Regions from separate parts of the Pseudoalteromonas sp. SR43-5 genome, predicted to be linked through region 1. Evidence: predicted binding sites of a transcription regulator. Region 1 holds the regulator's gene; each other region holds the start of a gene.
The links. The regulator LexA, encoded in region 1, represses DNA repair genes until DNA is damaged. The targets are predictions, from matches to a motif close to TACTGTATNNNNATACAGTA.
Positions count from the first base shown of each region.

Region 2: the regulator LexA is predicted to act here: its motif matches at 1,975-1,994, upstream of H5090_RS08385 (YebG family protein).
Region 3: the regulator LexA is predicted to act here: its motif matches at 2,012-2,031, upstream of dinB (DNA polymerase IV).

Region 1 covers NZ_JACJEA010000019.1:81,696-85,989, forward strand. Annotated here, with positions in the region: gene ctaD (cytochrome c oxidase subunit I) at 1-606, opposite strand, end outside; gene coxB (cytochrome c oxidase subunit II) at 606-1,748, opposite strand; gene lexA (transcriptional repressor LexA) at 2,233-2,850, opposite strand; gene H5090_RS12775 (PaaI family thioesterase) at 3,018-3,458, shown strand; gene H5090_RS12780 (hypothetical protein) at 3,459-3,839, opposite strand; gene H5090_RS12785 (hypothetical protein) at 4,153-4,294, shown strand, end outside.
Region 2 covers NZ_JACJEA010000011.1:46,732-51,025, reverse strand. Annotated here, with positions in the region: gene putP (sodium/proline symporter PutP) at 1-1,332, shown strand, start outside; gene H5090_RS08385 (YebG family protein) at 1,605-1,922, opposite strand; gene H5090_RS08380 (helix-hairpin-helix domain-containing protein) at 2,237-2,533, shown strand; gene H5090_RS08375 (DUF6170 family protein) at 2,558-2,860, opposite strand; gene dsbB (disulfide bond formation protein DsbB) at 2,862-3,380, opposite strand; gene fadR (fatty acid metabolism transcriptional regulator FadR) at 3,911-4,294, shown strand, end outside.
Region 3 covers NZ_JACJEA010000016.1:81,029-85,322, reverse strand. Annotated here, with positions in the region: gene H5090_RS11255 (aldo/keto reductase) at 1-915, opposite strand, end outside; gene H5090_RS11250 (thioesterase family protein) at 934-1,362, opposite strand; gene dinB (DNA polymerase IV) at 2,044-3,096, shown strand; gene H5090_RS11240 (leucyl aminopeptidase family protein) at 3,226-4,294, shown strand, end outside.

The sequences.
Region 1 (4,294 bases):
AAATAAGGGCAACTTCATCCATGTCATGCCTGGGGCACGTAAGTTCACTATGGTTACAATCACATTGATTGCGCCCATTATTGAGCTAATTCCCATAATATGTACGGCAAATACAAACAATGCAGTATTATCATTACTGTATGTTGTGGACAGTGGTGCATAAAAAGTCCAACCAAATGCAGGCCCCCCACCAGGCATAAATAACGATGCCAATAGGATTAAAAACGCAAACGGTAAAATCCAAAAGCTCCAGTTATTCATTCTTGGCAATGCCATATCTGGCGCGCCAATCATGAGTGGTATCATCCAGTTAGCAAGGCCTGTAAAGGCGGGCATAACCGCACCAAACACCATAATTAAACCATGCACTGTGGTCATTTGATTAAAAAAGTGAGGGTCGACCAACTGTAAACCTGGTTGAAATAATTCAGCTCTGATCACCATGGCCATTGCGCCACCAATTAAGAACATGGTCAGCGAAAAAATTAAATATAAACTACCTATATCTTTATGATTAGTTGTGTAAAGCCAGCGTTTAAAACCTTTAGCTGGGTGATGAGCATGATGAGCTTCATTGGCGTTAGGTTGTTCTACTATGCTACTCATTAGTTCGCCTCCACTTTGGCATCAAGTGCTGTCTGTATTTGACTCGGTTGAATAACATCACCCGTATCATTACCCCACGCATTACGTTTATAAGTAATAACCGCAGCTAATTGCTTTATAGATAACTGCTTGGCAAAAGCTTGCATTGCCGTACCGGGTCGTCCATGGATAACTACATCAATGTGATCTTTTATATCGCCAAGCACTATCGGGCTGCCTTTAAGTGCAGGAAATACGCCCGGTAACCCCATGCCAGTAGGTTGATGACATGCAGCACAATTAGCCATATATACTTGTTCGCCTAAAGTCATTAATTCTTCTTTTGGGAGGGTTTTATCAAGTAATGCGGCATCTGCTAATGCTGCTTTTTGTTTAGCCTGCTTTGCATCTGCAAGCCATGTTTTAAAATCAGCCTCAGATTTAGCGACCACCACAACGGGCATAAAGCCATGGTCTTTACCACACAACTCAGCACATTGGCCTCGGTAAGTACCTTCTTCGTTTATGTTCGTCCATGTTTCGTTTATAAAGCCGGGGTTAGCATCTTTTTTAACTGCAAAATCAGGTACCCACCAAGAGTGAATAACATCGTCAGAAGTCATTAAAAATCGTACTTTTTGATTTATTGGCAGTACAAGAGGCTTATCAACCTCAAGTAAGTAGTTAGGATTTTTATCTGCAAGATTCGCGATTTCATCTTGCGGGGTAGATAAAATAGAGTAGAACTCTACATCTTCACCCATATATTCATAATGCCATTTCCATTGCGAACCCGTAATTTTAATAGTGAGATCAGCTTTGCTGGCATCTTCCATTGCAATTAGGGTTTTAGTGGCTGGTACTGCCATAGCAATTAAAATAACAAACGGAATTGCAGTCCAAAGTATTTCTACTTTAGTGCTTTCGTGAAATTGGGCAGGTACAGCCCCTTTAGATTTACGGTGATGAATAAGTGCCCAAAACATAATTGCGAACACTATCACCCCAATCACACAACATATTATAAATATGGTCATGTGCAGCTGATATACATTATTGCTTATATCGGTTACGCCTTTGCGCATATTGTATTGGCTGTTAGCCAAAACTGGGTGCGAAAAAACACATAATATAAGCCACAAGGTAGAGGTCAGTTTACCCATGTGACGGCTCCTTTGATGCTATTGCGAATGCAAAGCGAAGAGGCATACGGCTTAAACGCCAATTCGTTATTTTTATTTTTTTAGCCAATCTTATTTAATATTGATTGGTTTTGCTGCGCCAACAACGAGTTTGTGTATATTGTGTGTTCTCAAAACTAAAAAGCTGTGAGTTATTATTAGCTCAGCACATTAACAATTAGCTAAAAAACGAACAACAAGCAAGTTTTAGTATAAAAAACAATCAGGTGATATTGAATAATTAATAAAAAATCGGTAATCAACTGGGCAACAGGAAGTTCAAAATATGAGCAAAACAAAGGGGTTTAACGCATTCGGAGGGGGAAAATATAAGTGCAAAAAAGTTTACAGCTTAAATAGTCAGTGGGCTGTTTACGCCCTTTTTTTAGTACAAATTTTAAAACAAAAATGCGTACTAATTAGTACGCATTTATAAAACTGCTTGTTTAAAAGCTATTTTTAATAGTCACATCCAATCAGCGTTTCTTATAACGCCAACGGCTAAGCCTTCAATATTAAAAGACTCATTCTCAAGATCTACTTCAATAGAGTCAAAATCGTCGTTTTCAGCATGAAGTAATACTTTACGACCCGCTTTCTCAAGACGTTTTACAGTTACGTCTTCGTCTAGGCGAGCAACAACAACTTGTCCATTTTCAGCGGTTTGAGTACGATGTACAGCAAGTAAATCACCATCCATAATACCAATATCTTTCATGCTCATACCGTTAACGCGTAGTAAAAAATCTGCAGCCGGTTTAAACATTAATGGATCGATTTTGCAGTGACTTTCAACGTGCTCTTGCGCCAAAATAGGTGAACCAGCAGCAACACGCCCTATAAGCGGTAAACCTAATTGTTCTGGCTCTTCTTCTTCAATTAATTGAATACCACGGCTTGCACCTGGTTTCATTTTAATTGCGCCTTTTTTAGCAAGTGCTTTTAAATGTTCTTCAGCAGCATTGGCACTTTTAAAACCTAATGTTTGCGCTATTTCAGCACGTGTAGGAGGCATACCAGTGTCTTTAATAAAAACTTTAATTAGTTCGAGTATTTGAGCTTGGCGGTTCGTTAATGGTCGCATACAACTGGTTTTCCATACAGTACATTTAACTGTGAGTATATACAGTTAAATAAAAATCGCAAATTTAAATTAAGCCTTAAAATAGCTAAAGTAATTTCACTTGTGTACATTTTAGGGATATAACTAAAGCTAAGTTTATAAATGATTAAAAATGCAAAGGAGACATTATGAGTATTTGGTACCAGCCCATCACCTTAGAGCTGTGCAAGCAGTTAGAACAAGGCATTAATGGCCAAGGAACATTAATGAAAACTATGGGGATAGAAGTCACAGAAATTGGCGATGATTATTTGGTTGCCACAATGCCGGCAATTCCTGAGCATCATAACCCAATGGGGATGGTTCACGGCGGTGCTAACGTTGTACTTGCCGAAACAGTTGCCAGCTATGCCGCTAACTTTGTTGTCGATTTTACTAAATTTTACTGTGTAGGACAGGAGATTAGCGCAAGTCATTTAAAAGCATCTCGCAACGGCACTTTAACAGCAACGGCAAGAGCGTTTCATATTGGCAAACGTAGTTCAGTGTGGGAAATAAAAATTACAAATAGCCGCAATGAGCTGTGCTGCGTATCAAAAATGACCGCAGCAGTCGTAGAGCGAAGATAGTTACTTTTCGATTGGGTAAATGGTAATTTCCATACCCGCACCAATCGCAGATATACGCAATAATGTATCTGCATCTAAGGCTTGATTAAAGCACTTAGGAGAAGTCCCTGATTCAAAACCAATATCAAACGTTCTACGTGAACAGCTTAACCATTGCTTTAGCGCGTTACGCGAACACGATTCAATAAGCTCACATATATGGTTTATGGCTTTATCAGGTGTGCTCACCTCACCTGTAGCTTCAATACGCGCTAGTTGACGGTATTCGTCTTTGTCATAATGTAAAATCGTCGCGACTTTTTTCAAGTCCGCCACTAGCAAACTAATATCTTGCTTTGATTCAAGCTCAAGATCTACATTTAAAAATTGAATTTCCGACATCGTTTCGTATTTATCCTCTAATAATTTCATTGCAAACTTTAACGCAGTTTTACCGTTATACCAAATCAACTATGCCCTAATAACCACTTTATATGGATATTTCGCAGCTTTTAAGTATTTTTTAGCATTTAAAGCTAGCTGGATATCAAACATCCAGCTCAATTAAACAGATAAGTCATGTTAGGAATTTAAGTGTAATCTTTTTTATTTTTAAATGATTACAGTAAGCTATAGTTTAAACTGCGACAAAATGTCGCAGTAACTTATCCCATTAATGTAATAAACTAGCCTCTAAAAATAATAAGACTAAAACATGAATAAAAAAATATTTAAACATGCTCGCAAGTTCCATAAATGGTTAGGATATTTATTAGCACTACAAATTTTAGCATGGTTACTAGGTGGTTTAATTATGAGTGCAATCCCTCTTGATAAAGTTCATGGGGAGCATCTTG
Region 2 (4,294 bases), on a different contig from region 1:
GCAGGTGCATCTGATATGAGTGGCTGGATTTTAATGGGCCTACCTGGTGCGATGTTTGTTACTGGTTTTAGTAGTACATGGATAGCAATTGGCTTGGTGATTGGTGCTTGGTTAAATTATCTGTTAGTTGCACCGAGATTACGTGTTTACACTGAAAAAGCAAATGACTCTATAACCATCCCAGACTACTTTTCAAATCGCTTCAATGATAAATCCAACCTATTACGTGTTGTATCAGCTGTGGTAATTATTGTTTTCTTTACTCTTTATACTTCATCTGGTGTTGTCGCTGGTGGTAAATTGTTTGAAAGCTCATTTGGTTTAACTTATGAAATGGGTTTATACATTACAACGGGCGTAGTTGTTTTATATACCTTGTTTGGTGGTTTTTTAGCTGTAAGCTTAACTGACTTTGTGCAAGGTTGTATTATGTTCATTGCACTTATTCTAGTACCAACGGTTGCATACTCTTTGCTTGAACAACCTTTAGAATCAACTTTACATAGCGTAAATCCAGATATGCTTAACTGGATTGGTGCAGGTTCTGCATTAGGTATTATTTCTGCAATGGCTTGGGGTTTAGGTTATTTTGGCCAACCACATATCATTGTTCGTTTTATGTCGGTACGTAGTGTTAAAGATATGCCTAAAGCACGCCGTATTGGTATGACATGGATGATTGTTGCTGCCATTGGTGCTGTTGGTACTGGTATATTTGGTGCAGCTTATACTTATGAGAACAACATTGTAGTTGAAGACCCTGAAACAATTTTCTTAATTCTTTCTGAGTTGCTGTTCCACCCACTTATTGCTGGCTTTTTACTTGCTGCAATTTTGGCTGCGATTATGAGTACTATCTCATCTCAATTATTGGTTAGTTCAAGTTCATTAACAGAAGATTTCTATAAAACATTCTTACGTAAAGATGCCAGTGATAAAGAGCTAGTTGCTGTTGGCCGTATTAGTGTTGCCGTAGTTGCTATGTTCGCTATTTATTTAGCTTACGACAGAGATAGCTCTATTTTAGACCTAGTAAGTAATGCGTGGGCTGGCTTTGGTGCTGCGTTTGGACCTCTTGTATTGTTTAGCCTTTATTGGAAACGCATGAACTTTGCTGGTGCGTTAGCTGGTATGTTAGTAGGCGCATTTACTGTGCTAATTTGGATATATGGACCATTTACTATCAATGGTGAAAGCTTAAGTAGCTTTATGTACGAAATAGTACCGGGCTTTATTTTAGCGAGTATTGCAATTGTTGTTGTTAGCTTAGTAACAAAAGAGCCTGAGCAAAACATCACTGCTTTATTTGATGAAGTAGAAAAAGAGCTTTAATTAGCAATTACTACTTATTTTAAAGTGAGTAGTAATTAATACCAATCCGCAATAATACTTAATCATTTTGCGGGGCTAAACGTGTTGCTACCGGCGTTAAAAAATTCTCATTTAGTACAACTAAATATCGAATTTTTGCCTAGCTATCAACACGTTTTTCCACCCTAAAGAGATCATTTAATTAAGCGAATTAGTATAATAAAAAAGGGAGCAACTTAGTTGCTCCCTTTTTTATTTAGTTTGTCCCGTTCGAGGAGGGAACACTCTATGAATTAACTTACTTTTTTATCGTTGTTATCTTCAATTGATGCAACGTTATCTGACTTTTTACTTTTTGCTGGCGCTTTGGTAACAGCTGGATCTTTGCCACCTTTTAATATGGTCATAAAATCATCTTTGCTTTTCGCTATTTCTAAAGCAAGTGATTCAATTTGTTGCTCACTAAGCGGTACGTCTACCTTTTCTAGCATCAGCTCAAGTGATTCTGCTATATCGAGCATCTTGTCATAAGCATCAGCTTCTTTTTTGGTAGTAAACGTCATACGCTCGACTCCGTTTCGTTCTACAACATATTTAACAACAACAGCCATGATTTCTCCTGCAAAATTGCTTGGCACCGTGGTTTTTAAAAAACCATTAGATTACTGTTTTTATGTACAGTAATGGTTTGTAAGTAAATTTGCAAGCGCGAAGTATTAATTTTTAGGTGTCTTAAATTTGACAAAAAACGGTAACTTTACTTTAGTTAAGCAATCACTTTGTTGTACCAGCTGCATTTTCAGGATTTCGGATCATAGTGATAATGCGTTTAGGTACACTTTAAGTGATGAACTTTACAGTTCCTTATTTATTGATTTCCTGAGCAATACTCAAAATTAAGAAAAGAAGAATAAGGACAAGTTTAATGAAAACGTTAAAAAATTTACTCATCATAAGTTTATTATGTTTACTACCCGCGACTACCGCGTATGCACAATTATCAGAAGTAACTAAGCAAATGCCTCAAGCTGAGACAATTAGTATAAATAATGCTGATGCAGAGATGCTTGCTAAGTTACCTGGTATAGGTAAGAAAAAAGCGCAGGCAATTGTGGATTATCGTGAAGAAAATGGCGAATTTAAAAGCGTTAGTGATTTATCGCAAGTTAAAGGGATTGGCAAAAAACTTTTAGCTAAATTAGAGGGGAAACTTTCACTTTAATATTTCTAAAAAGTAATCAGGGTGCTAGGCGCCCTGATTAAATTGTTTTAGCGCATCGCTTAAGTGCTTTTTAGCAAAGTTAATTTCAATAGGTGTAGTTAATAGTGGATAGCACAATCCGCCAAGTATCAAAAATGGTATTAATATCCAACCTTTAAATACAGTGAATATTAAAAATAGTGGGCTAAGTAATAGCAACTTTATAATACGCAATAGAACTTTATCAGTTGGCGATAGCTGACTTAATGCAAGCGCAATTACGTCTTGACGCTGGCGTACTTTTAAATGCTTAAGCTGGTCTAATTGGCTTGAAAAAAATGTAAACATATCAAATCGACTTTTTAATTGATAAACGGGCAACAATTATAATAAATAGCGTTAGTGAGAAAATCCCAAATATCACTTCCATCCAAGCAGGCATGCTCATGCCAACAAACTGCCAATCTATATTTCCACAATCCCCGGTAGCTTGAAAAAAGCTAGGTATCCATTCATGTAGTGGCATAAATGATGGGAAATTTGGTTCAAACTCGCAGCTAAATGCAAAAGGGTCTGTGGTGGTCTGCATATCAATATGTTCGCGAGCAATTAAGTATCCCCAAACACTCGATATTCCCCAAATAACATACGCTATCATACGCACAGTTTTACTTTGTGGTTTACTCGAGCCTACAATCCCTGCGCCTAATAAACCCAATGCTGCAGTGCGTTGATATATACACATTATGCAAGGCGCTAACCCCATTTTGTATTGAAAGAAAAGAGCGGTAACTTCAAGTAAAAAAACGATAGCTGTAAATAAAAGCCACGGGGTTCGTTGGGTAGGTAATTGTGCAAGCCAGTTCATAAAAATTCCGCGTTTTAATAGGACGTTAGATTATGACGTAGGATAAAGTATGCAGCAACAAAAAGGAAAAAAAAGCTACCGAAGTCGCTTTTTATAAGATGAAATTAATGACTACTCAATTCAGCCTTAGCAAAGGTTAAATGACGTTCTATTATTTTTCCATCGATACATAAGCTCAGTTATATTGCTTACTTATACTAAGGTGATGCATCATCTAAAGAATTTTTTATGGTTGCACTTTTTTGTACTTTTTCTTATGGCAAGTGCGGGATAAGTTAATTAAGCTCAGGCGCTGCGTAAATAAAAATATCTCCATAATAACAATGTACCTACAATGAATATTACTCTAGATATTCATGCATTGTAGCTAAATTAGAGAAACCCAAATTTAATTATTTATTAATTTTAAATTTCTACCCATTTGCTTTATTAATATATATTACTTTACTTGTTAGTTGTGCTTCGTCTGGTACAATCAGTCAGTTATTCGTGTAAAACGATGAGTGTTGATTAATTCGAGTGGGAACTGGATGAGAATTTTTAAAGCGAAAAGCCCAGCAGGATTTGCTGAAGAATATATAGTTGAGTCCATTTGGAACGGCGATTTCCCTCCAGGTTCAATTTTACCTGCCGAGCGAGAACTTTCAGAGTTAATTGGTGTTACAAGAACAACCTTGAGAGAAGTATTACAGCGTTTAGCGCGTGATGGTTGGCTAACAATTCAGCATGGTAAACCTACAAAAGTAAATAACTTTTGGGAAACGTCTGGCTTAAACATTCTTGAAACATTAGCGCGCTTAGATGAAGACAAGATGCCAGAGCTGACAGATCAGCTTTTATCTGCACGTACTAATATTAGTGCTATTTATACACGTGCTGCAATTAAGTTAAATCCTGAACGCGTAATTGAAATT
Region 3 (4,294 bases), on a different contig from region 1:
ATCTACTTGGTTACACCATGCTAAGGCTAGTTGTGCTGGAGTAATATTGTTTGCATGAGCCAGCTCAACATACTGCTTAGTTGCTTGCTCTGCATTGGGTGTATCTCTAAAAATACCGTTACGCTGCATGAAGGTCCAACGAGAACCTTCTGGGCGAGCTCCATTTAGATATTTACCCGTTAATAAACCGGCTGCTAAAGGCGACCACGGTAAGTAGGCAATATCTTCGTGTACACATTGTTCTATTAAATACGGCCAGTCTTTAGCGTGCGCTAAGCTAAACTCATTTTGAATAGATACCATACGCGGTAAGTTATGCTCTTTGGCCAAACTTAAAAACTGGCTTATACCCCATGGCGTATCGTCAGATAAACCGCAGTGCTTAATTTTACCTGCTTTAACACATTCATTAAGGCCTTCTAGAATATCAAGCATACTAGCTTGTTGCTCTTGTGTATTTACGTCGGTAAATTTAAGAGTGCCGGGCCATTGTCTGCCAAAGTGAGGGGTAGAGCGGTTTGGCCAATGTAGTTGATATAAATCAATGTAGTCTGTTTGAAGTCGCTTAAGTGAATCATCCACGGCTTCTATTACTGTTTGGCGAGTAATATTGCCGCCATCACGTACCCACGACAATCCATTGCCTGCAATTTTTGTAGCTAGTACCACATCGCTGCGTTTTTGTTTATTACGCGATAGCCAGTCGCCAATAATCTCCTCGGTTTTACCATAGGTCTCTGGCGAAGGAGGCACAGCATACATTTCGGCTGTATCAATAAAGTTTACGCCTTGCTCTAGCGCGTAGGCTATTTGTTCATCAGCGTCGCTTTGAGTATTTTGTTTACCCCAAGTCATACTCCCTAGGCACACTCGAGATACGTTTACGCCACTGCTACCTAGTGGGTTGTATTGCATAAAAATTCCTTAACTAAATTAGTTTTGAGCATGGCTGATTAAAGCCGATAAAAGAGGCTCGGAGATTGGGGCTTTTTGCCCTGTAGTAAAATCAAACATTACAACTTTAGATACACCCGTAGTCGTTATTGCTTTTTGTGCATGGCTATAAACGGTGTAGTTCATGGTAAAGCGATCTGTTTTAAGATCTGTAATTGTAACGCCTACAGTGAGTGTGTCGGGAAAAGTTACTGGGCGTTTATAGCGAACGTTATTTTCGCTTATTACTGGGCCCACACCGTTTGGGCTTATTGTGTCGAACAAATTTATTTTATTTAAAAAGTCGATTCGGGCTATTTCAAAGTAACGTAAATACACTACATTATTTACGTGTTGTAGCGCATCCATATCAGCCCATGCTACGGTGATATCGGTATGAATAGGGTGCTGATCTTTAAACGTTTGCATTATTTATTGGCCCTTGATTTTTAAAGTACTTAGATTATCAACATGGTGTTACGAGCTCAAGGTAATTAATGGCATGTTTTTTTTATAAGATGATTGTACCTGTTTAATTTTAGGTCTACAGTTAAATTACACAGACACACAAAAACACACACAAAGGTAATAATATGCAGAATATAATTAATTGGTCCTTAGCTTGTTTGGTTTTTATAGCCTCTTTTACCTGTTACGCGATGGGGAATGAATCTGGCGCTATCATTTTAATGTTGGCAGGATTTTTATTTGAGGTTATGTATTGGCTACGTGGTTATAAGAGAACGGAGGACAATAAACACTTTTTTTAATCGTTAACTAGGGCCTGTTGACCTTTCAGGATTAAAATTTGTTCAATCTAGGGGCTATTTAATCGCGGCGCTAGGTTTGTGACCTAGTGGGCTAAGTAAAAACCGAGCAACAAAGAGTAAATTGCCCCTAGGCAGAACCCTTCGGGCAGCGTATGTTTGGCATTTGTGCTACGTTATCGCCTATTTATGGGGAATAACCACACTACATAGGCTCTGCCTTGCCTAAATACCAAACATACTGCTGCAAATTTAACCTCGAAAGATAAACAGGCCCTAGGCTTGCATATCACATTTTATTCTATAATAATGACTGTATAAATAACCAGTTATTATTGTGGTGATGAAGAAGTTTATTCACATAGACATGGATTGCTTTTATGCAGCAGTAGAAATGCGAGATAATCCAAAACTTGCATGTGTACCGCTTGCTATTGGAGGCAATAGCCGACGAGGCGTGCTCTCAACCGCTAACTATATAGCTAGAGAGTATGGCGTGCGATCGGCTATGTCGAACTATCATGCTAAACAATTATGCCCCGATTTAGTTATTGTCCCAGGGCGCATGGCTGTATATAAAGAAGCTTCAAACCAAATACGTGAAGTATTTAGCCGCTATACAAACTTAATTGAACCCCTTTCTTTAGACGAAGCCTACCTAGATGTAACAGACAGCACCGCTTGTAAAGGCAGTGCCACACTTATTGCACAGCAAATAAGAGCCGATATTTACAATGCTACAGGGCTCACTGCATCAGCTGGTATTGCACCGATTAAATTTATTGCCAAAATAGCCAGTGACGAAAATAAACCGAATGGTCAATTTGTCGTTTTGCCTGATGAGGTCGATGACTTTTTAGCGCAATTACCGCTTGGGAAAATTCCAGGAGTGGGCAAAGTAACGCTCGAAAAGCTAAATTTAAAAGGCTTATATACCGGCAAGGATGTACGTGAAAAAGGCGTTAACTGGATGCAGCAACATGTGGGTAATTTTGGTGTGTCGCTTTATCAAAAATGTGCAGGTGAGTATGTTGGTAAAGTATCCACAGATCGTATAAGAAAATCGCTGAGTGTTGAACATACCTACGAGTACAACAAAACAAGTTTGCAAGAGTGCTTAGATGAGCTGCCAAGGTTGTTAGACGAATTAGTTTTAAGGCTTAATAAACAGCAGTTACGAAACCGTATTAATAAATTGAGTGTTAAGGTGAAGTTTGCAAATTTTGTAGTGACCTCTGCCGATCAGGTATACCACGAGCTAAATACAGAAATATTTGTTCAACTACTTACTAAGGCCTACCAGCGTGGGCTACAACAGCCTGTAAGATTACTTGGCATAGGCGTTGGCATTAAAAACGAGCCAGAGCAAAACTTCCAACTTAGTATTCTCGATTAAGCTGTAAAGCCTGTAACTCCAAGTTGCCATTTATTGATAGGTTATGTGATTAGCTCATCGCTCCTTACTGGTCTTCAATATTTAAATCGACGATAATAGGGGCTTATGTTTTCTAACAGGACCTTATTTATGGCATACCCTCAAGCGGTTAGTGCAAGCCTTGAATGCACATCTCATGATGCGCTTATTATTATTAGTAATGACTTTTCTCAGTTACCAAATAACTCATTACGTGATGCTATTTTAGCTCAAGCAAACGTAGATTCTCGCATCGGTAAGCAAGTTACTTTATTAGTAATTGAAAACAAGCGCGTTGTACTTGCGCCAACCGGTCCGTTAAATAGAGATTACGACGACGTGCGTCGTTATTTTGATGCTGCTAAATTAGCAATTAACGAAGCAAAAGCGTCGGGCAGTGTTAACCCTGCATTATTTTTACCAAATTTAAATGGCGATAGCCGTTATCAGCATGCTTTAGAAGTTGCTTATTTAGGCGCTTGCCAAGCCTTATGGCAGCCATTAGAAGCGCGTGAATATCACGGTGAAAGCATTGAACCAATTACACAGATTGGTTTAGTTGGCGCGAGCGAGCAAACTATTAAAGCTGTTAATGCAATTGCAGCAGGCCAATATGCAGCGCGTGACCTGTGTGGTACTGAACCTGAGCGTATGGCTCCCCCACGTTTTGCTGATTACTGCGTTGAATTGTTTAAAGGCTCAAACATTGCGGTTGACGTAATTGATGATATTGCAGCTATTGATAAAAACTACCCAATGCTAAGTACAGTTGCTCGCGCATCGTATGCAGTTGAGCGCCATCACCCACGAGTTGTTAAGCTTGAATATGTACCAGAGGGCGAAATTACTCGCACACTTATGTTTGTAGGTAAGGGCCTTGTATACGATACAGGCGGTGCAGATTTAAAAGTAGGCGGCCATATGGCAGGCATGAGCCGTGATAAAGGCGGCGCAGCTTCTGTTGCGGGCTTTATGAAAGCCGTTGCTGATTATCAGCCTAAAGGCGTTAAAGTGGTCTCGTACTTAGCTGTTGTTCGCAACTCTATTGGCTCAGATTGTTTTGTGCCAGATGAAATTATTACTAGCCGTGAAGGTGTTCGTGTACGTATTGGTAATACCGATGCAGAAGGGCGTTTAGCAATGGGCGACCTGCTTAGCGAAATGAAAGATTTAGCTAAAG